Regions from separate parts of the Paraburkholderia sabiae genome, predicted to be linked through region 1. Evidence: predicted binding sites of a transcription regulator. Region 1 holds the regulator's gene; the other holds the start of a gene.
What was found. The regulator FliA, encoded in region 1, starts transcription of late flagellar genes. The targets are predictions, from matches to a motif close to CTAAAGTTTNNNNNNNNNNNGCCGNTA.
Positions count from the first base shown of each region.

Region 2: a site for FliA is predicted at 1,892-1,918, ahead of motA (flagellar motor stator protein MotA). Genes of this name have one in related genera too.

Region 1 is NZ_CP125295.1:6,409,301-6,423,262, forward strand. Features, by position in the region: gene QEN71_RS28905 (flagellar hook protein FlgE) at 1-114, opposite strand, end outside; gene QEN71_RS28910 (flagellar hook assembly protein FlgD) at 148-858, opposite strand; gene flgC (flagellar basal body rod protein FlgC) at 870-1,295, opposite strand; gene flgB (flagellar basal body rod protein FlgB) at 1,403-1,894, opposite strand; gene flgA (flagellar basal body P-ring formation chaperone FlgA) at 2,134-3,438, shown strand; gene flgM (flagellar biosynthesis anti-sigma factor FlgM) at 3,545-3,883, shown strand; gene QEN71_RS28935 (flagella synthesis protein FlgN) at 3,981-4,427, shown strand; gene QEN71_RS28940 (RNA polymerase sigma factor FliA) at 5,218-5,952, opposite strand; gene QEN71_RS28945 (MinD/ParA family ATP-binding protein) at 5,975-6,844, opposite strand; gene flhF (flagellar biosynthesis protein FlhF) at 6,837-8,720, opposite strand; gene flhA (flagellar biosynthesis protein FlhA) at 9,052-11,151, opposite strand; gene flhB (flagellar biosynthesis protein FlhB) at 11,148-12,356, opposite strand; gene QEN71_RS28965 (DUF3443 domain-containing protein) at 12,557-13,819, opposite strand; gene QEN71_RS28970 (DUF2844 domain-containing protein) at 13,836-13,962, opposite strand, start outside.
Region 2 is NZ_CP125295.1:3,708,371-3,714,069, reverse strand. Features, by position in the region: gene QEN71_RS16765 (DUF2242 domain-containing protein) at 1-480, shown strand, start outside; gene QEN71_RS16760 (Fic family protein) at 518-1,690, opposite strand; gene motA (flagellar motor stator protein MotA) at 2,160-3,029, shown strand; gene motB (flagellar motor protein MotB) at 3,057-4,040, shown strand; gene QEN71_RS16745 (BPSL1445 family SYLF domain-containing lipoprotein) at 4,375-4,962, shown strand; gene QEN71_RS16740 (hypothetical protein) at 5,034-5,684, opposite strand.

The DNA.
Region 1 (13,962 bases):
TTGCGCCGCGCCCTGCTTGAAGCCGACGGTGTTCGCGTTCGCGATGTTGTTGCCGATGACGTCGAGGTCGCTCGATGCGCCTGCCAGTCCGCTCAATCCTTGTTGGTAACCCATGACGGTCTCCGTATCTGGTGATGCTGAATGCGTTTAGATAATGGCGGCGACCGACGTGAGGCCGACCGTTTTGCCGTTCGACAGGACGAGACCAGGCGAGCCGTCCGGCTGCTTGATGATCCCCTGCACGGTCGCTGCCGACAGCGTGGCGGGCGCGCCCGTGCCGTTGGCCGTCGTGCTGCTTGCCGTGAACGTGTAGTTGCCGTCGGGCAGCGCGTTGCCGCTCTTGTCGACGGGCGTCCAGCCGATAGGAATCGTGCCCGCCGACTGCTTGCCGAGGTCGATCGTGTTGACGATCTGGCCGGCCGAGTTCTTCACCGTGACCTGCACGTCCGTCGCGTCGCTCGCGAGCGTGACGCCGAAGCCCGTCGCCTTGCCCGATGCCACCGAGAAGCCGTTGCCCGGTGCGAGCACCGTCGAGCTGATGAGGTTCGCGGCCTGTGTCTGCTGGCTCGTCGTCAGTTGCGATGCGAGCGAGGTCAGCGACGTGTTCAGCTGGCCGATACCCGTCACCGTGTTGATCTGCGCGAGCTGCGAGGTCATCTGCGAGCTGTCCATCGGGCTCGTCGGATCCTGGTTCTTCATCTGCGCGATGAGCAGCTGCAGGAAGGTGTTCTGCAGGTCGCTGCCCGACGTCGCGCTCGACGAGCTGCTCGACGACGCACTGTTCGTGCCGTTCATCGTGTCGAGCAGGGTCTGCGAAACGGACGCGCCGTTGTTGCCGATAGTGGTACTGGTAGTCAAGGAGGTTCTCCTCAGGTTCCGATCGTGAGCGTCTTCAGCATCAGCTGTTTCGCGGTGTTGAGCGTTTCGACGTTGGCCTGGTAAGAGCGCGATGCCGAAATCATGTTGACCATTTCCTGCACGGGGTCGACGTTGGGCAACTGGACGTAACCGTTTGCGTCGGCGGCCGGGTTGCCGGGTTCATACGACGTCTTCATCGGCGTCGGATCGTCGATGACGCCCGTCACCTGCACGCCGCCGACCTGCTGGCCCGAGCCCGTGCGCGCGCCGCCGATCGGATTGACGGCGAACACGACCTGCTTCGCCTTGTATGGCTTGCCGTCGGGGCCCGTCGTACTGTCGGCGTTCGCGAGGTTCGAGGCGGTCACGTTCAGACGTTGTGACTGCGCGGACATCGCAGAACCGGCGACGTTGAAAATGTTCATCAGGGATGGCATGGCTTTTCGACCTCTCTTGCCGGTGCACCGGCGTCTAATCCCGTAGCGTTTTGGTTTCTAGCGTTGGTCCAGCGCGCTGCCTTCCGTATGAACGGCAGCGCAGTTCATCAGCCGTTCGACGTGATCGCCGACAGCATGGCCTTGATCTGCTGCGACAGCACCGTCATGCCGGACTCGAAGTGCAGCGAGTTGTCGGCGAACTGCACGCGCTCGGCGTCCAGATCGACGGTGTTGCCGTCCAGCGAAGGCTGCGCCGGAATGCGGTAGGCGACGCGGCCGAAGTCGTCGGTCGGGCCGCCCGTGGCGATCAGGCGCGCCTTGCCGGCCATGTGGCCCGGCTCGGTCGACGCCATCGACATGCCTTGCGACACGCCGGCCGGTTGCGTCATGGCGAGCGGCGCGTTGTTCGACGCGCCCGCCGTCGAGCCGCCGCTTTTCTTCAGCGCGCCCGCGAGCGACGAAGCGAAGTCGATATCGCGAGCCTTGTAGCCCGGCGTATCGGAGTTCGCGATGTTCGACGACAGCAATTCCTGGCGATAGGCGCGCACATCGAGCGCCTGGCGGCCAAAGGCAAATTCGGCATCGAGTTTGTCCAGCATTGGGTTCTCCGTGGAACGGTCCGAGGCCTCGTCCGCACTGTCGATCCGCCTTGTTCGGTAAGAAGCGTTTCGACTGTGTCGGCCAGAAGGCCTTTTTGCATGTGACGCATTGTGCGGGCGGGGCGCAAGACTTAATCGGACGAATAGCCGGGAAAGGACGCCTCTATTCACCGTTTGCACGACAGGCGCGATCTCTAGAATGCGATGCGTACCGATGCATCAATGAAGGAGAAACGACCATGCCCTTGCCCGCTAACGCTTCGCGCGAAGCTCGCCGTATGGGTTCGCGCGCTGTCCGGACGCTGTCGGCGATGGCGCTGGTCGGCGCATGCGCCGCCGCATCCGTCGCGCATGCACAGGAAAGCGGTTCGTCGAATGGCGGACCGATCGTGATCGCCGGCCCCGGCGAGAAGAATCCCGCCGATCTGCAGGCGATGGCCGAGCGCATCAATGCGCCGGCGCCTGCTGCCGCGCCGCGCGCGAGTGTTCCGAATGCGCCGACCGTTGCGCCCGCAACGCTTGCCGCGAATCCGCGCGGCGATGCGGACCGCTTCGCGCAAGCCGCGCATGCCGATGGCGCGATTGTGATTCCGGGCGCGGGCGACGCGACGGCGCAGAAGGCTGCGCCCGTTGCCGCCGCTAATATGAATACGAGTGCGCCAGGCATGATGCGCGTGAGCCTGCAACCGGCCGCGCGTCAGGTGATGCCCGTGATGGTCGCGCCGGCTCCGGCCGCCGCGCGTCAGGCAGCAGCCGTTCAGCCGATCGCCGTCAATCCGCCCGCTGGCAATGCCGCTGCCGCGCAACTGCGCAACGCTACCGCACGCAATGGCGTGGCTGCGGCAACGCCTGCCGCTGCACCGGCTCCCGCGCAGCCGTCCGCACAAGCTGCGGCTCAACCCGCCGCGCCCGTACCCGCAGGACAGCAGGACGGCGAAGCGATCCGCCGCGCGGCGCTTGCCTATTTGCAGCAGCAGTCGGCGGGCTTGCCGGGCAAGGTCGACATCACCGTCGCGACGGTGTTTCCGCGCGGTCTCGCCGCGTGCACGACGCTCGAGCCGTTCCTGCCGACGGGCGCGCGCGTCTGGGGCCGCACGACGGTCGGCGTGCGCTGCGCGGGCGAGCGTCCGTGGACGCTGTATCTGCAGGCCAAGGTTTCGATTCACGCGACATATTTCCTCGCCGCGCGCGCGATTGCGCCGGGCGAGCTGCTGTCCGCCGCCGATCTCATCGCGCGCGACGGCGATCTGACGCTGCTGCCGCAAGCCGTGATCACCGATCCGGCGCAGGCGGTCGGCTCGGTCGCGTTGATGCGCGTGTCGGCGGGCTTGCCGCTGCGCCGCGACATGTTGAAGAGCGCCGAGGCCGTATCGATCGGCCAGAGCGTGAAAGTGGTTGCGCTGGGTCCGGGCTTCGCGATTTCGGCGGAAGGCAGCGCGATGAACAACGCGGCGCCGGGTCAGCCGGTGCGGGTGAAGACGGCGAACGGACAGATCATCCAGGGCATCGTGAAGGACGCCGGGACGGTCGAAATCCAGCTCTGACGCGGAGTTTCCAGCCGTTACAAGTTGAAAAACGTGTCGGATCGGTTGAGCTAAAGTTCGATGGGTGAATGCCGTTATTACATTCAAATCGCACAGGAAGCCAATCGTGAAAGTTGATTCCACTAACCATTCCGGCCTGCAGACGTTGAAAGACGGGCTGCAGCGCCCGCAGCAAAGTGACGCCGCCACGACGGGCGGCGCAGGCACGGCAACGTCGACGGGCGCGAGCACGTCGGGCGCCGCGAATGTCAATCTGTCGGGGCTGTCGTCGCAGTTGCACAGCCTCGCTAGCGCCGGTTCGTCGGATATCGATACGGCGCATGTCGAGTCGATCAAGCAGGCGATCAAGGACGGTACGTTGACGATCGACTCCGGCAAGATCGCCGATGGCGTGCTGGCAACGGCGCGCGACCTGCTGCAAAAGAAGAGCCAGTCCGGCAACTGATGACGCACCGATGAGCGGTGCGCAGGGTGCCGGGCGGTATTTGTGACAAATCCGGTTTGCGGTCGACGCAATCCGGTGCCTAGCGAGTTGCTTTGTGATGAAAGACGCCCTGCTTGCCACCGTCATCGACGAATATTCCGCTGTGGAGCTGTTTGCCTCCGTCCTCGCAGCCGAGGAGCGAGCACTGACCACGGTGCACCCCATCGACACGCTGCCGCCCATCGTCGAAAAGAAGATGGAGCTGGTGGACAAACTCTCCACGCTTGAAAAGGTGCGCGACACGCAGCTGGCGCAGCTTGGCTATCCTGCCGGATGGAAGGGCATGGAACTGGCCGTCGCCAACGATTCGCGTCTTGCGACGCAGTGGTCCTTGTTGCAGAAGGCTGTTGAGCGCGCCAAGCGGTTCAATACCACGAACGGTGCGCTGATTCGTACTCGGATGGAGTACAACCGGCGGGCGCTTGCTGCTCTTAATGTGGCCGTTGGGCCGGAGCGTGGTGCGCTTTATGGGCCCGATGGGCGGGTTCCTGCTTTTGGGGTTTGATTTTTAAGGGGCTTCGCCCCTTTGGATCCCCTTCTGTTCTCTACCGGACCGGTGCCTTTTGGTGCCGGTTTTGTTTTTTGGGTTTTCGGTTTTTGGTTTTTGCCTTTGCTTTTGCTGGCATCCGCGTTGACGTATCGGTTTGCTAGCGTTGCCCCTGTGCGGGGCGGCACCTACTTTTCTTTGCAGCGGCAAAGAAAAGTAGGCAAAAGAAAGCCGCTTTGAACCTCCAGTGCCTGCCAGGATAACGCTGCCGCGTGCCGCGGTTGAGCTATTGCGTAGCGACGCCAACACCCCGTAGAAAGCCCGCAGTCAACCGCGCACGGCGCGAAAACCCACACACAGTCTGGAGCACATACCGCCGCCATTGGACCGACGGCAGACGGACAAAAACAAGCCGACCGAATGTGCTCCAAGTGGATGTCATCTTTCCTGCCGCGCGCGCCCGACTGCGGGCTTTCTACGGAGTGTTGGCGTCGCTGCGCGACAGCTCAACTGCGGCATGGCCCAGCGCGAACCTGGCAGGCACCGGAGGTGTGAAGCCGCTTTCTTTGGTTACTTTCTTTGCGGCGGCAAAGAAAGTAACTGCCGCCCCGCACAGGGGCAACGCTAATAAACCAAAACGATAGAGCGGATGCCAGCGAAGGCGAAAGCGAAAGCAAAAGCAAAGGCAAAGGCAAAGGCAAAGGCACAAAAACAAAAAGAGCCGACCTAAAAAAAGATCAGCTCTTTCGAAGAAAAGAAGCAACAGCGAACGACCCGAGAAAGCCGCCCGCCGGGCAAAGAAAAAACCTTAGCTAGTCTCAGCCGAAGCCCAGGCCTGCTCGCGCAAGCGAGTCCTCAACCGAGCAACAGCCTGCGAATGCAACTGACAAACGCGAGACTCGCTCACTTCCATCACAGCTCCAATCTCACGCAGATTCAACCCGCGCTCATAGTAAAGCGACATGAGGAGCTTCTCCCGCTCGGGCAACCGGTCGATCGCCTCGACCAGCGCACCGCGCAGCGACTCATCCAGCAACGCCGACAGCGGATCCGAATGATCGACGCAATAACGGTCGAGGAACGGCTCGTCATCCGCCGAACGATCGAAGTCTTCGTAGTAAATCAGCTGGCTGCCGTGCAGATCCTGCAGCATCGACTGATACTCGTCGAGCGGCATCTTCAGATGCTCGGCAATCTCCGTCTCGCTCGCCGAACGGCCCAGCGACTGCTCGACCTGATGCACGGCGCTTTCGACCTCGCGCGACGTGCGGCGCAAGCTACGCGGCAGCCAGTCGTTGCTGCGCAGCTCGTCGAGCATCGCGCCGCGAATCCGCTGGCTCGCGTACGTCTCGAACTGCGCGCCCTGGTCTTCCTTGTAACGGCTCGCCGCGTCGAGCAGGCCAATCATGCCGGCCTGAATCAGATCGTCGAGATCGACGCTCGCCGGCATCTTGGCGACGAGCTGCAAACCGAGACGGCGCACCAGCGGTGCGTATTTCGTCAAAACGTCGGCTTGCGAAATTTTTCCTTGAGCGTTGTACATCGTGCTCCCCTTATCCTTGCCCTCAGGCGTGCTGCGCAGACGGTTGATCGGCGAATTGCGCCGTAGTTACGGTCGTCCGCGGCACGCCATGCGTCCGTGACGAAATCGCTGGCCGCATCGGCCAGTACTGCAGTTCGGCTGCGATATGACGGAAATCGCGCGCAGCAGGTGCCGATGGGAAAGCATCGACGACACAACGCGACAAATCCGTGGCTCGCGCCATCAAAGGATCGGCTGCAACGCAGCCGGCATCTTCCAGCGACACAGCGAGATAACGCCCCGCCACGCCCGCCAGATTTTCAAAAGCGGTGTGCGCATCGGCCACGCTCTGCACGTGGTTCACGAGCACACGAAACTGCGCAATCGCATGCGCGAAGTGCAAACGCTTCATGCACGCATACGCATCGGTGATCGCCTGCGCCGCGACGCGCGTCACGACCATCACGTCGTGGGACTGCATCGCCAGCGCGGACAGCGAGCCTTCGCGATCCACCTGCGCGTCGATCAGCACGACATCGGCCGGCCCGCTCAGCACCACGCCCATCTGTTCCGGCGTGCAGCTTTCGCGATTGCCGCGCGATGCTGCGAGCACCGCGAAGCCCAGCGCGTGACGGCCAGCCGCCTGATCGAGCGTCATCTCGCCGCGCATCACCGCGGCGAAATTGCCTGCGCCGCGCACGCCGCCCAGCATCGCGCTCACCGAGCGCTCGCCGAGCGACTCGTCGATCACGAGTACGTCCTTGCCCTGCTCCGCGAGCGCGGCGGCGAGATTCACCACCGTCGTCGTCACGCCCACGCCATGCGAGCCGCCAGCGACGGCCACGATCCGCGAGCCGGAGCGCGCCAGCAGGCGCCTCAGTCCTTCAGCCTGATCCAGCACGAACTTATCCAAAGCGAACCTCGTGCAGATCGGCGGTCGAACGGGCCGACAGGGCCGACAGCAGCGCCGGCACGTCCTCGTCCTGCGGGACGAACGGCGAGTTGTCGCGCGGAATGCAGAAGGCGCTCTTGATCAAAAATTTCTTCGTGGCGACGTACAGGTTCTCCGGCACCTTCTGTCCCGTCGATACGTAATGCACGGGCAGCTTGTAGCGGATCACCGTGTCGAGCACGCTGCCCAGATTGGTCGCTTCGTCGAGCTTGGTCAGGATGCAGCCGGCGAGCGGCTGCTGGTCCGGCGCGTTCTGATACGCCTGCACGACTTCGTTCAGCGTGTCGCCGTGGCTCGTCGCGTTCAGCAGCAGCAGGCGCTGCACGGGCTGACCGGCGCGACACAGCATCGAGATCTGGTCGGACACGAGGCGATCGCGCTGGCTCATGCCGATCGTGTCGATCAGCACGATGTGTTTGTTGCGCAGTTCGGAGAGCGCGAGCGTCAGGTCGGCGCTGTCCTTTACGGCATGTACCGACACGCCGAGAATCTTGCCGAAGATGCGCAGCTGCTCATGACCGCCGATCCGGTAGCTGTCGGTGGTGAGCAGCGCGACCTTGCTGGCGCCGAAGCGCATCACGCAGCGCGCCGCGAGCTTGGCCGTGGTCGTGGTCTTGCCAACGCCCGTCGGGCCCATCAGCGCAAACACGCCGCCGCGCTCCATCAGCGCGTCTTCGTTTTCCATCACGGGCACGTTCGATTCGAGCACCGTCTTCACCCACTCCATGCCGTCTTCCATGCCTTCGACTTCCGGCAGGTTGTCGATCACCATCTTCACCAGTTGCGCCGAGAAACCGGCTGCGAACAGATGCTTGGTCAGCGTGGCGTGCGTCGGGCTGCGGCGCTGGCGGTCGGCCCACAGCAGGCCGGCGAACTGTTCTTCCATCATGCCGCGCATCGCGCCGAGTTCCTGCATCACGGTCTCGTTGACCATCTGCTCGATGCGCGACTGGATCGAATCCGTCAGCGCGGCGGCGACCTTCGGCGTGATGTCGGCGGCGCCGCTCTTGCGGCCGTCGCGGGTGTTGATGTCGCTCGCGCCTTCCGCCACGGTCGGCACGATGTTGTTCTTCTGCGCGGCGCGGCGTGCGGCGACCTGCGCGGCTTCGCGCGCCCAGTCGGGCTTCGCGTCTTCCCTGCTGGCGTCGACGGGTGCGCCCAGACCACGCGCAACTGCAGCGGCGGGCGTCATCGTCGGATTGGCTGCCGGAACCACGTCCTTGGCCGCGATGCGGCGCGCGTGATCGATCAGCCACGGATTCGTTTCAGCCATCGTGCGCTGGCGCACGGGTGCTTCGGGCATCGCGGGCGCGGCCGACTTCGCGGCGGCGGCAGGCGCTGCGGGGAGTTCGCTGCGTGCTTCTGCGCGCAGTTCAACGCGCACGTCATCCGTTGCGCGTGCGGCGGGCGCTTCGGCTGCTGCGCTCGCGGCGGCGGCCGCTTGCGGCTCGGCCTTCTCTTCGCTCGCGGCGGCCATGCGCTCCGTGCCTGCTTCCGGGCTCGCGCCGAACACCGACGAGAACACGTCAGGCATTCCGCTCGCATACGGATTGACCGACATCGACGGCGCGGACGATGCGGTGGGCGCCATCAGCGCACGTGCGCCGCCTGCTGCTGCGTTCATGCCGACGCTGGCTGCTGCGTTAGCGCCTGCTGCGGCGCCTTCCTGGCTGCGCGGCGTAATTGCGCTCAGATCGCTGTCGGCCACGGCGACGATTTCGACGGTGCCGTCTTCGTTGGTGCGATTCGACAACACGACTGCATCGGAGCCCAATGCCTCACGGACGAGACGCAGTGCGTCACGACTCGTTGCACCGACAAATTTGCGAATGTTCAAGCTGATTCTCCGATGAGCTACGCGGACCGGCGACATACCGTTTCCCGATGAGATGAATTATTGCGAAAGACGTCCAACCACCATCGGGCAATAAAGACGGTGAAACGCTGGCAATTCAGGCATTCGGTGCACATGCAACGGCCCGAAACCTCGGGAATTTTGACCGGCGGGCAACGCCGCGCCGCGCCGCACAACGCGCGCAGCCTTGTGTATCAAGGCCCCGTGCGCGCTCCAGTGAAAAAGGCCGGCCGCGAGATGCGGACCGGCCTTCGGGAAACCAGACGCGGATGAAACCGCGCGAGAGAGTCGCGCGGCGCTCAGTGCGCGCCGATTAGTGCGCGCCGATCACGTTCACCACGCGCACGTGCCGCGTATCAGGCACTTCCGCATACGACAGCACCTTGAGTTGCGGCAGGCTGCGCCGCAGGAAGCGCGCGAGCATCGCACGCAGCGAATGCTGGACGAGCATCACCGGCGTGAGGCCGAGGTTCTGCTGGCGCGTCATCGCCTTCTGCGTCTCCATCAGCAGCGTGTTCGCGAGGCCCGGCTCGAGTCCGGGATTGACGCCCGTCGCGAGCGCCTGGGTCAAGAGCCGCTCCAGATTCGAGTCGAGACCCATCACCTGAATGTCGCCGTTGCCGGGGAACCACTGCTGCGTGATCGCGCGGCCGAGCGCGAGGCGCACGGCGGCCGTCAGATCGTGCGGATCGGTGATCTTGCCGCCATGTTCCGACAGCGCTTCGAGGATCGTGCGCATGTCGCGGATGGGCACGCCTTCCTCGAGCAGGTTCTGCAGCACCTTCTGCAGCGTCGCGACGGGCAGCATCTTCGGCACGACATCGTCGACGAGCGGCGCGGCGTCCTTCTGCATGCGCTCGATCAGCGCCTGCACTTCCTGGCGACCGAGCAGTTCCGCAGCGTGCGTGACGACGAGGTGGTTCAAATGCGTCGCGACGACCGTGCTCGAATCGACCACCGTGTAGCCGTACACCTGCGCCTGTTCGCGCAGATTCGTGTCGATCCAGATCGCAGGCAGCCCGAACGCGGGATCCGTGGTCGGCGTGCCTGGCAGCGCGGCCGTGACCTGGCCGGGGTTGATCGCGAGCCACTGGCCCGGATACGCCTCGCCGACACCCACTTCGACGCCCTTGAGCGCGATCCGGTAACCGTTCGGCCGCAATTCGAGGTTGTCGCGGATATGAATGACGGGCGGCAGAAAGCCGATTTCCTGCGCGAACTTCTTGCGGATGTTCTTGATGCGCTTCAGCAGTTCGCCGTCCGAGTTCTTGTCGACGAGCGGGATCAGGCGATAGCCGACTTCGAGGCCGAGCGCGTCGATCATCGTCACGTCGTCCCAGCTGGCTTCCGTCGCTTCCGACGGTGTGAGCGCCTGCGGTGCGACTTCGGCGAGCGCCGTCGACGTCTTGCTCTGCGCTGCGCGCTTTTTCATCGTGCGGGCAAGCTGGATCGCGCCGCCGCCGAGCAGCAGAAACGCGAAGTGCGGCATGCCCGGAATCAGGCCCATCAGCACGAGAATCGAGCCCGTGATCATCAGCACGCGCGGATTCGTGAAGAGCTGACCCGTCAGCTGCGTGCCGATGTCTTCGTCAGTCGCGACGCGCGACACGATCACACCCGCTGCCGTCGAAATCACGAGCGACGGAATCTGTGCGACGAGGCCGTCACCGATGGTCAGCAGCGTGTAGGTCTTGCCCGCGTCGGCGAAATCCATGCCGTGCTGCACGACACCGACAATCAACCCACCGATGATGTTGATCACCATGATCAGCAGACCGGCGATCGCGTCGCCGCGCACGAACTTGCTCGCACCGTCCATCGAGCCGTAGAACTCGGCTTCCTGCGAGACTTCCATCCGGCGCTTGCGAGCCTGATCTTCGTTGATCATGCCGGCGTTGAGGTCGGCGTCGATCGACATCTGCTTGCCGGGCATCGCGTCCAGCGTGAAGCGCGCGGACACTTCGGCGATACGCCCCGCGCCCTTCGTGATCACCATGAAGTTGATCACCATCAGGATCACGAACACGACGATACCGACCGCGAAGTTGCCGCCCACGAGGAAGTGGCCGAACGCCTCGATCACCGCGCCCGCCGCGCCCGGGCCCGTGTGGCCTTCGAGCAGCACGATACGGGTCGACGCGACGTTCAGCGACAGCCGCAGGAGCGTCGAGAACAGCAGCACGCTCGGGAAGGCCGCGAAGTCGAGCGGCTTCATCGTGTACATGCTGACGAGCAGCACCATCACGGACAGCGCGATATTGAACGTGAACAGCAGATCGAGCAGGAACGCCGGCAACGGCAGAATCATCATGCCGAGGATCATGCAGATCAGAAGCGGGCCCGCCAGTGCCCGGAGGTTGGTGCCGTTCAGCGCCTCCGGCCGTCGTGAAAGGAAACCTGCGCGGGCGTTCATGCTGATACTCCATTACTTTGATTGTCGCCACCGAGTGCATCGGCGGCTTCCTGGTCGGCGTCGTCATCCGACACGCCGCCCTTGTCCAGTTCCGCCGGAACGTCGAGTTCCGTCGGAGCGACAGGCGCAACGCCACCGTCTTCCTTGAAGCGGCGCAGTTGATAAACCCACGCGAGCACTTCCGCGACGGCGCCGTACAGCGCGCCCGGAATCTCGCGATTCAATTCGACGTTGTGATACAGCGCACGCGCGAGCGGCGGCGCTTCGAGCAGCGGCACGTTGTTCTCGACGGCCAGTTCGCGGATGCGCGCGGCCACGAGGTTCACGCCCTTTGCGACCACCTTCGGCGCGCCCATCTCGCCGTCCGAGTACTGCAGCGCGACCGCGAAGTGCGTCGGGTTGGTCACGACGACGTCGGCCTTCGGCACGTTCGCCATCATCCGGCGACGCGCCATCGAGCGCTGCTGCGAGCGCAGGCGCGCCTTCACGTGCGGATCGCCTTCGCTTTCGCGATGCTCGCGCTTCACTTCTTCCTTGGTCATGCGCAGCTTCTTGTGGAAGTGCCACAGCTGGTACGGCACGTCCATCGCCGCGAGCAGGAACATGCCCGCGACCGTCATCGCGCAGCACACGGCGATCAGATGGCCCGCGTTCGCGAGCGCGACGTGCGGCGGCTGCGTGGCGAGCGCGAGGATGTCCTCTCGGCGATGCCAGATCGACAGCCCGCCGATCAGCCCGACCACGATGATCTTCGCCATCGACATGCCGAGCTGGATCCAGCCGTTGATCGAAAAGATGCGGCCGAGACCCGAGATCGGGTTCAGGCGCTCGAGATTCGGCGACAGCGATTTGGTCGACAGCAGCCAGCCGCCCATCGCCATCGGCGCGAGCAGCGCGGCGAGGCCGAGCATCGCGAGCAGCGGCAGCAGCATGTATGCGGCCTCGCGCGCGTTGGAGCCGGCGCTGATGAAGGCGCGCTTGGGATCGAATACCGTGTCGTGATTGAAGGTGAAGGCGGTGCGCAGCATCGACTGCGCGTGCTCGCCGATCAAACCCGACAAGCCCCACGCGCCGAGAAAGCCCGCCGCGACGAGGGCGAACGTCGCCAGCTCGCGCGAACGCGCAACCTGCCCCTCCTCGCGCGCCTTTTCGAGGCGCCGGGGGGTGGCTGATTCGGTTTTTTCGAGGTCGCTATCCTCTGCCAACGTGCTCTCCATCTGATCGGGCGACATGCCCTTTTTCAGTGAGAGCGATTATTCCTGCAGACGTCGAGGGGCGATTGACGGATAAGGGCGGGGAAACCGGGGTATTTCAACCGATCGGGCGGTGTAATCGCGCGTCGGCTGCCTGGCGGGCGGAGCGGAACGAGGCGGCGGCCCGCTTTGAAACGGGCCGCCTCGCCGGATCAGAACGCGACGAACGGCGCCGCGCCGCCCGATGCGCGCTTGTCCATCCCGTAGTAGACGTATCGGCCGAAGAAGAACGGCAGGCCGAGATCGGTCCCCGTCAGCGACATGACCTGGCCGCCGAGGTCGTTGAACGCATAGTTGTTCGCGTTGCTGAGCAGCGACTGGGCGTTCGCGATGTTGATCGTCGCCGTGCCTGTCACGCCGTTCGCGCCCGTGAGGTTCACCGTGCGCTGCAGAGTCGAACTCGGGCAGTAGAAGTCGGAGAGGTTGCCCGTGCACATCGGTATCGAACTGTCCTGGAAGAAGTAGCCGTTCGACCCCGAATCGAGGAACACGGTGTTGGACTGGCCACGCGACGGAAAATCGCCGGATGCATCGGTCGTATAGGTCGCGCCCGCCGCATTGCCGTTGTTCGACTGCGTGCCGATGCCGAACACCACCGTCCCCGTCGCCGACGCCGCGCCGCTCGACGAAATGGGCGCCATCTGCACGATCACGCCGTTGTTGTCGACGGCGAATTTCGGAATCGGGTTAGCAACCTGTTTCGTGGTTTCCGCCAGCGTGCGCGTGCAGTTCGCGCCGTTCGGGCATGCGTAGTAGTTGCTGAACTGCGCAACGTTCGCCTGCACCGCGCATGCGTCGCCACAATCGACGGGCGCCACGCCAAGCCCGAGGATGCCGTTCGCGCCGAGCGCATCGGCCGTGCTCTCGTTGCTGCCGTTGACGCAGCCGCTCGACGGAACCGTCGAATCGGCCAGATCGCCGATCACCTGAATCGGGATATTGCTCGCCGTTTCGCCGCTGAGTTTCACGGTCGCCGTGCGCGTCGTGCCCCACGTGAAGCCGTCTGCGAAATGCGTGCATTCGGCCAGCTGGCCGCCCGCCGTCGCCGTCTGGACGGGAAGATTGAGCGCCGCCACCGCGCTGCTGTTGACGATGCGCAGACCATACGAACCCGTGTCGAGCAGCACGTTGTCGATGGTCGTGCAGTTCGTCGTGTTCGGTGCGCACACGATCACGCTGACCGTCGGTATGTTGATCACGCCCTTCACGCCGCGTCCGACCGTCACGGCCAGCGTGTTCGCCGCGTTCGCGGCAATCGGCTGCTGGTTCGGCCCGCTGTTACTGTTGTTGTTCGACGACGACGAGCCCCCGCCTCCGCCGCAGGCCGCGACGAACGCCGTCATCGCGACGACGGACACGGCCAGCACGCCCTTGACGACGCGCACGCCTGCTTCGAGCTTCAACGCAAATCGCATAATGGGTCTCCCGTCGTCATTTGATGTCGGTGGCGCTGACGCCAGCCGGCAATGCCTGCGGCAGATACGCCTGGCCGGAGAATGCGCCCATATGGCCGGCCGAATGCACGACGAGCCCGCTGTCCTGTACGACGCCCGGCCCG
Region 2 (5,699 bases), 2.7 Mb from region 1:
GATACGTCGGCAAGCGTCGGGCTTAGCGTGCTCGGCTCGCTGTCATTGCCGATTCGCCAGAACAACGACGCGATGGTGAAGGTTTCCAGCGAAACCATTCAGTCGGGCAAGTTCTACGACGGCTTCTTCAATCTGATCGGCCATTATCTGGAGAACGTGGTGCGCAGCGCGCCCGTGCCGGGCAACAGCGTCGAGACGACGCAACTGCCTGCACCTGCTCCCGCGCCGTCGCTGGTGGTCTCGCCGATGACGACGACGCCCGGCGGTAATCCCGCGCCTGTGATCATGCCAGCGCCTACGCCTGCGAAAGAACAGGCCGCTCCCGTTGCTGCGCCGACGCCGATTGCATCGGTTGCGCCTGTTTCAGGCGCAACGACTGCACACGACCAGGCTGCTGCTGCAGCCGCGGCGGCGCTGCTCGACGATGTGCCTGCCGTTGCCGCATCGCCGGCGTCGGGGGCGGCTGCTGTGTCGCAGTGATCGGCGTGCATTGAACCGTCCTCGACGCGTCAGCAAATCAGTCGTCGTGAGGCGGGCTTTCGGCGTGGTCCGTGTCGGCCGGTCCCCAACCGGAAATGTTCAGGTAGTAGCGGGTCGAGCGGCCGCCGCCGACCTTGCGCAGCAGCGCCATATCTTCGAGTTCGATGAGCTCACGCGACGCCGTCGCCCGCGACGTACCGCCAATGCTTTCGTACTTCCGGGTGCTCATGCCGCCTTCGAAGCCGTTTGGACCGGCATCGAGCAGAAGGTTGACGACCTTGCGCTGTCGCGCCGTCAGCACCTTGTCCTGATGGCTCATCCAGAACATGGCTTTCTCGAGTGACGCGTCGATCACCTGGGACGCTTCTTCGCACGACACGCGCACCTGTTCGACGAACCACAGAACCCACTCCGTCACATCCAGTCCACCGTGCTGCGCGCGCTCCATCTGCTCGTAGTAGTCGCGCCGCTTGTCCAGCAGGCGCTGCGAGGTGCGGATCAGGCGGCTGGTCTCACCGTTGTCGCGCGCCAGTACCAGGTCGATGAGCACCCGACCGACCCGGCCATTGCCGTCTTCGAATGGATGAATCGTCTCGAACCACAAATGAGCCAGCGCGGCTTTGACCAGATTGTCGTGCTCGGTTTCCGCGTTGAACCAGTCCAGGAACGCCTGCATCTCGGCCGGGACCTGCGCGGATGACGGCGCCTCGTAATGCACCCGCTCGCGTCCGACACGCCCGCTGACGATCTGCATCGGCTCCGCATGCTCGCGGTAAGCCCCGACGAGAATTTTCGTCATGCCGGAATAGCCCGTCGGAAAGAGCGCTGCCTGCCACGCAAACAGACGCTCGTGCGTGAGCGGCGCCTCGCGTTGCTGTACCGCGTCGTCCATGATGTCGAGCAGACCCTCGACGCTTCGCGGCGCGTTCGGGCCGTCATGATCCCCGACACCGAGTCGTCGCGCCACGGACGAACGCACAGCGGTGAGATCGATGCGTTCGCCTTCGATAGCCGCCGTCGCTACGGCATCCTGACTCCACGCCTCGGCGGCGAGTTCGAGGCGTTGCTCGAAGCCGAGCCCTGCCAGCTTGCCTTCCACGATCCCGTGAGCGCGATGCGCACGGGCCAGTTCGCCGCCGACGCGAACCGCGTCGTAGTGCATGCCGGGCCATGAAGGCGCTTTCCAGATGAGCGATGTGGTAGGCGGCATGGTGTTGAAGGCGCGTTGAGGCGTTTGTGGGATCATTCGACTCATACGATGAGTCGAATGACAGTGTATCCGACTCTGAGTCGAATGCGCACCTAATCGCCTCAAACCATGAGTCGATTGGACGAACAATCGCCTCACCGCACGACCTACCCGACGTTCGGTCGACGTAGAAACAACCGACACATTCATTTTCCCCAAACGCTAAAGATTTCAGTGATTTTGCCGATCGCGAGCGATTATCTGGTTTAAATCGATACCGGTAAAAACATCGCGGGTAAAAATGTCCGAATCATCGATCGAAATCGAATCGATAAAAATATTTTCCTGATTGGGCTTTGCCCGCACTTCAGCGCAGCGTCTCTCCAGCCGTTACCACCTTCACGGAATTAACAAAACGGTACGCAATTCGTGCAGTAAAACCTGCCGATTCATCCGCGTGCCGTAAGTGCTCAAAATTGGAGAGAAGTCCATGTTTGTCGCTATTGGTTGGCTGCTGGTTATCGGCTCGGTGATCGGGAGCTTTATTGGCGTTGGCGGCCATTTGCCCGCGCTGGTGCAGCCGTTCGAACTGCTGTGCATTTTCGGCGCGGCAATCGGCGCGTTCGTCGTCAGTAATCCCGTTTCGGTGCTGAAGAAAACCATCAAGGCTTTGCCCGCATGTTTCAAAGGCGGCGCGTATTCGAAAGAGATTTATCTGGAACTGATTGCGCTGCTTTATGAGCTGCTTCAAAAAGCGCGTAAGGAAGGCATGATGGCGCTCGAAGCCGACGTGAATGCGCCGGAAGAAAGCGCGCTGTTCCAGAAGTATTCGCACGTTCTGAAAGATCATCATCTGCTCGATTTCATCGTCGATTATCTGCGGATGATGTCGACGGGCAATGTCAACGTGCTCGAAATGCAGGATCTGATGGACGAAGAGCTGGAAACGCATCATGCCGAGTCGTCGGTGCCCGCGAACGCGATCCAGAAGATGGCTGACGGCCTGCCCGCATTCGGCATCGTCGCGGCCGTGATGGGCGTCGTGCACACGATGGGCTCCGTCGGCGCGCCGCCTGCCGTGCTCGGCGAGATGATCGCGGGCGCGCTGGTCGGCACGTTCCTCGGCATTCTGCTCGCGTACGGCTTCATCGGCCCGGTCGCCGATCTGCTCAATGCAAAGGGCCGCGCGGAAGCCAAGCCGTATCAGTGCGTGAAGGCTGTGCTGCTCGCGTCGCTGTCCGGCTACGCGCCGCCCGTCGCCGTCGAATTCGGCCGCAAGGTGCTGTTCACGGCAGACCGTCCGAGCTTCCAGGAGCTCGACGACGCCGTGCGCGCCACCAAGATGCCGAAGTCGGCCTGACGTTAGCGAGCCAGGAAGGAGAACGGCATGGCCGAAAGACGACCCCGTGGCGAAGAGGCGAGCGAGAAAGCCGCGCCCGTGATAGTTCGTCGCTCGAAGAAAGGCGACGGACACGGCGGGCACCACGGCGGCGCATGGAAGATCGCCTACGCGGACTTCGTGACCGCGATGATGGCCTTCTTCCTGCTGATGTGGCTGCTCGGCTCGACGTCGAAGTACGACAAGCAGGGCATCGAGGATTACTTCAACACGCCGCTGTCGAGTCTGCTCGGCGGCAACGAAGGCACGGCGGCTGCGCGTCCGAACGTGATCCAGGGCGGCGGCCGCGACATCTCCGACACGCGCCCCGGCGACGGCAAGAAGTCGCAGCAGGAACCCGCACGGCCGACGCTCACGCAGGCGACGATGGCGCCCAACGATACCGCGGGTCTCGAGCAGCTGAAAGCGAAGCTGTCGGCGCTGATCGAAGAGACGCCTGCGCTGAAGGCGTTCAAGGATCAGATCCGCATCTCGATCACGAACGAAGGCCTGCGCATCGAGATCGTCGATTCGCTGAAGCGTCCGATGTTCGCCACGGGCAGCGCGAAGCTGCAAACCTACGCGGTGTCGATTCTCACGCAGATCGGCGCGGCGCTGAACGATGTCGACAACCGCATTTCAATTGCGGGCCACACGGACGCCGTCACCTACGCGAACGGTCCGGCGGGCTATTCGAACTGGGAGCTGTCGTCGGAACGCGCGAACGCGGCGCGGCGCGCGCTGGTCGCGGGCGGCATGCGCGAAGACAAGCTATTGCAGGTGCGCGGTCTCGCGGACGTGCTGCCGCTCAACGCAAACGTCGCCGACGAACCGACTAACCGCCGCATCAGCGTGCTCGTGCTGAACAAGGCCGCCGAGCAGGCGTTCTTCCGCGACGGCGGACGCACGTCGATCGACGAAGCGCTGCCCGCCAGCGACGCGATCCCCGGCATGGTGTCGAAAATGAAGGTAAGCACGCGCAGCGCGTATTGATGCGTTGTAGTGTGTTCGGCCGCATGCTTCGAAAGGGCATGCGGCCTTTTTTTGTTCTGAGCAAACGCGCTATATGTGCCGCGACTCGCCGCCGCGAACTCACGCCGCACTTCGCAACGATGCCGCGCGCCGTTTCGCCCGGCGACACATTCGCGTCATCCGATGCCGCAGCCGCGTTCCGCGCCGGCTTCGCGCAAAAACAAATTGGGCGCCGCACTTCACAAGCGCAACACGTTTCTGATATTGGTTGAGAAAGCGTAGCTGTTGCGCTTGCGCGAGATCACGCGTGCAAACGTGCATTTCCCTTCCAATGCTTCACAGACGGAGAACGACAATGCAAAGAAGACACTTCGTGACAGCAAGTGTTGCTGCACTCGCATATGGCGGTCTGCTGATGTCGGGCTGCACGACGACCAAGAGCAGCGGAGAATCGGCCGCGACGGACATGTCCAAACGGCAGTCGATCGATGCCAGCGTCGATGGCGCGCTCGCGAAACTCTATACGTCGGTGCAGGGTTCGCGCGAACTGGTCGGCAAGGCGCGCGGCGTGCTCGTGTTTCCTTCCGTGCTGCAGGTCGGTTTCATCGTCGGTGGACAGTACGGCGAAGGCTCGCTGCGCGTCGGCGGCGCCACGGCGGGCTACTACAGCACGGTCTCCGGATCGTTCGGCCTCACGGCGGGGGCGCAGTCGAAGGCCGTCATCTTCCTCTTCATGACGCAGGACGCGCTCGATACCTTCCAGAACGCGAAGGGCTGGTCGGCAGGCGCCGATGCATCGGTGGCGCTCATCAAGGTCGGCGCCAATGGTGCAATCGATACGTCGACGGCCACTGCGCCAGTCGAAGCAATCGTCATGACGAACTCGGGGCTGATGGGCGATGTGTCGCTGTCGGGCACCAAGGTGTCGAAGCTGAACATCTGAGGTCGCGCGACATAAAAAAACGGCTCGCCATGACCAATGGCGAGCCGTTTCTGTCTGCGACTACGTAACGATCAGAAGCGATACGTCACGCCGACCTTCACGATCGGATACCAGCGCCATTTGTCGGCCTTGTCCTGCAGCGCCTGGCGTTCCGCGTCGACGTTCGCCTGTCCGGCTTCGGCGACGATGTCCGCGGGGACGTCAAGCGTCACGTCCGGGCGTCCATACGTGACGCCTGCATCGAAGAATGCCGAGAAGCCCTTCTGCGCGATGGGCGTGTGACCAAAGCCGATGCCGATGTACGGACGCACGGTCGGATACTTCGCCTTCGCATGAACGGTCTCGCCGTTCGTCGCATAGCTGGTGCCGTTGATGTCGACAGTGCCGCTCGGGCTGTTCGCATCGCCCGACACGTTGTCGCCGCCGATGATCATGCCCGCCGTGATGCGGAACGGCACCGTGGCGGGCGCCGGGAAGAAGTCGAGGTACAGGCCGCCGTGATAGATCTTGGCCTTGCCATCGTAGTTCAGGCCGCCGGCGCTGAAGTTGTGCGAGAGCGCGAAGCCGTTGAATTCGGCGCGGATGTTGTCGCGCGTGCCGAGCGGTTCAGAAAAGCCGATACCGACGCCTTCCGTACCGACCTGACCATAAATTTCGTGAGCGTGAACGACGGGCGCGGACAGCGCGAAGCCCGCCGCAAGGGTGACCAACAGCCTTTTCATCTGTGAGATTTTCCT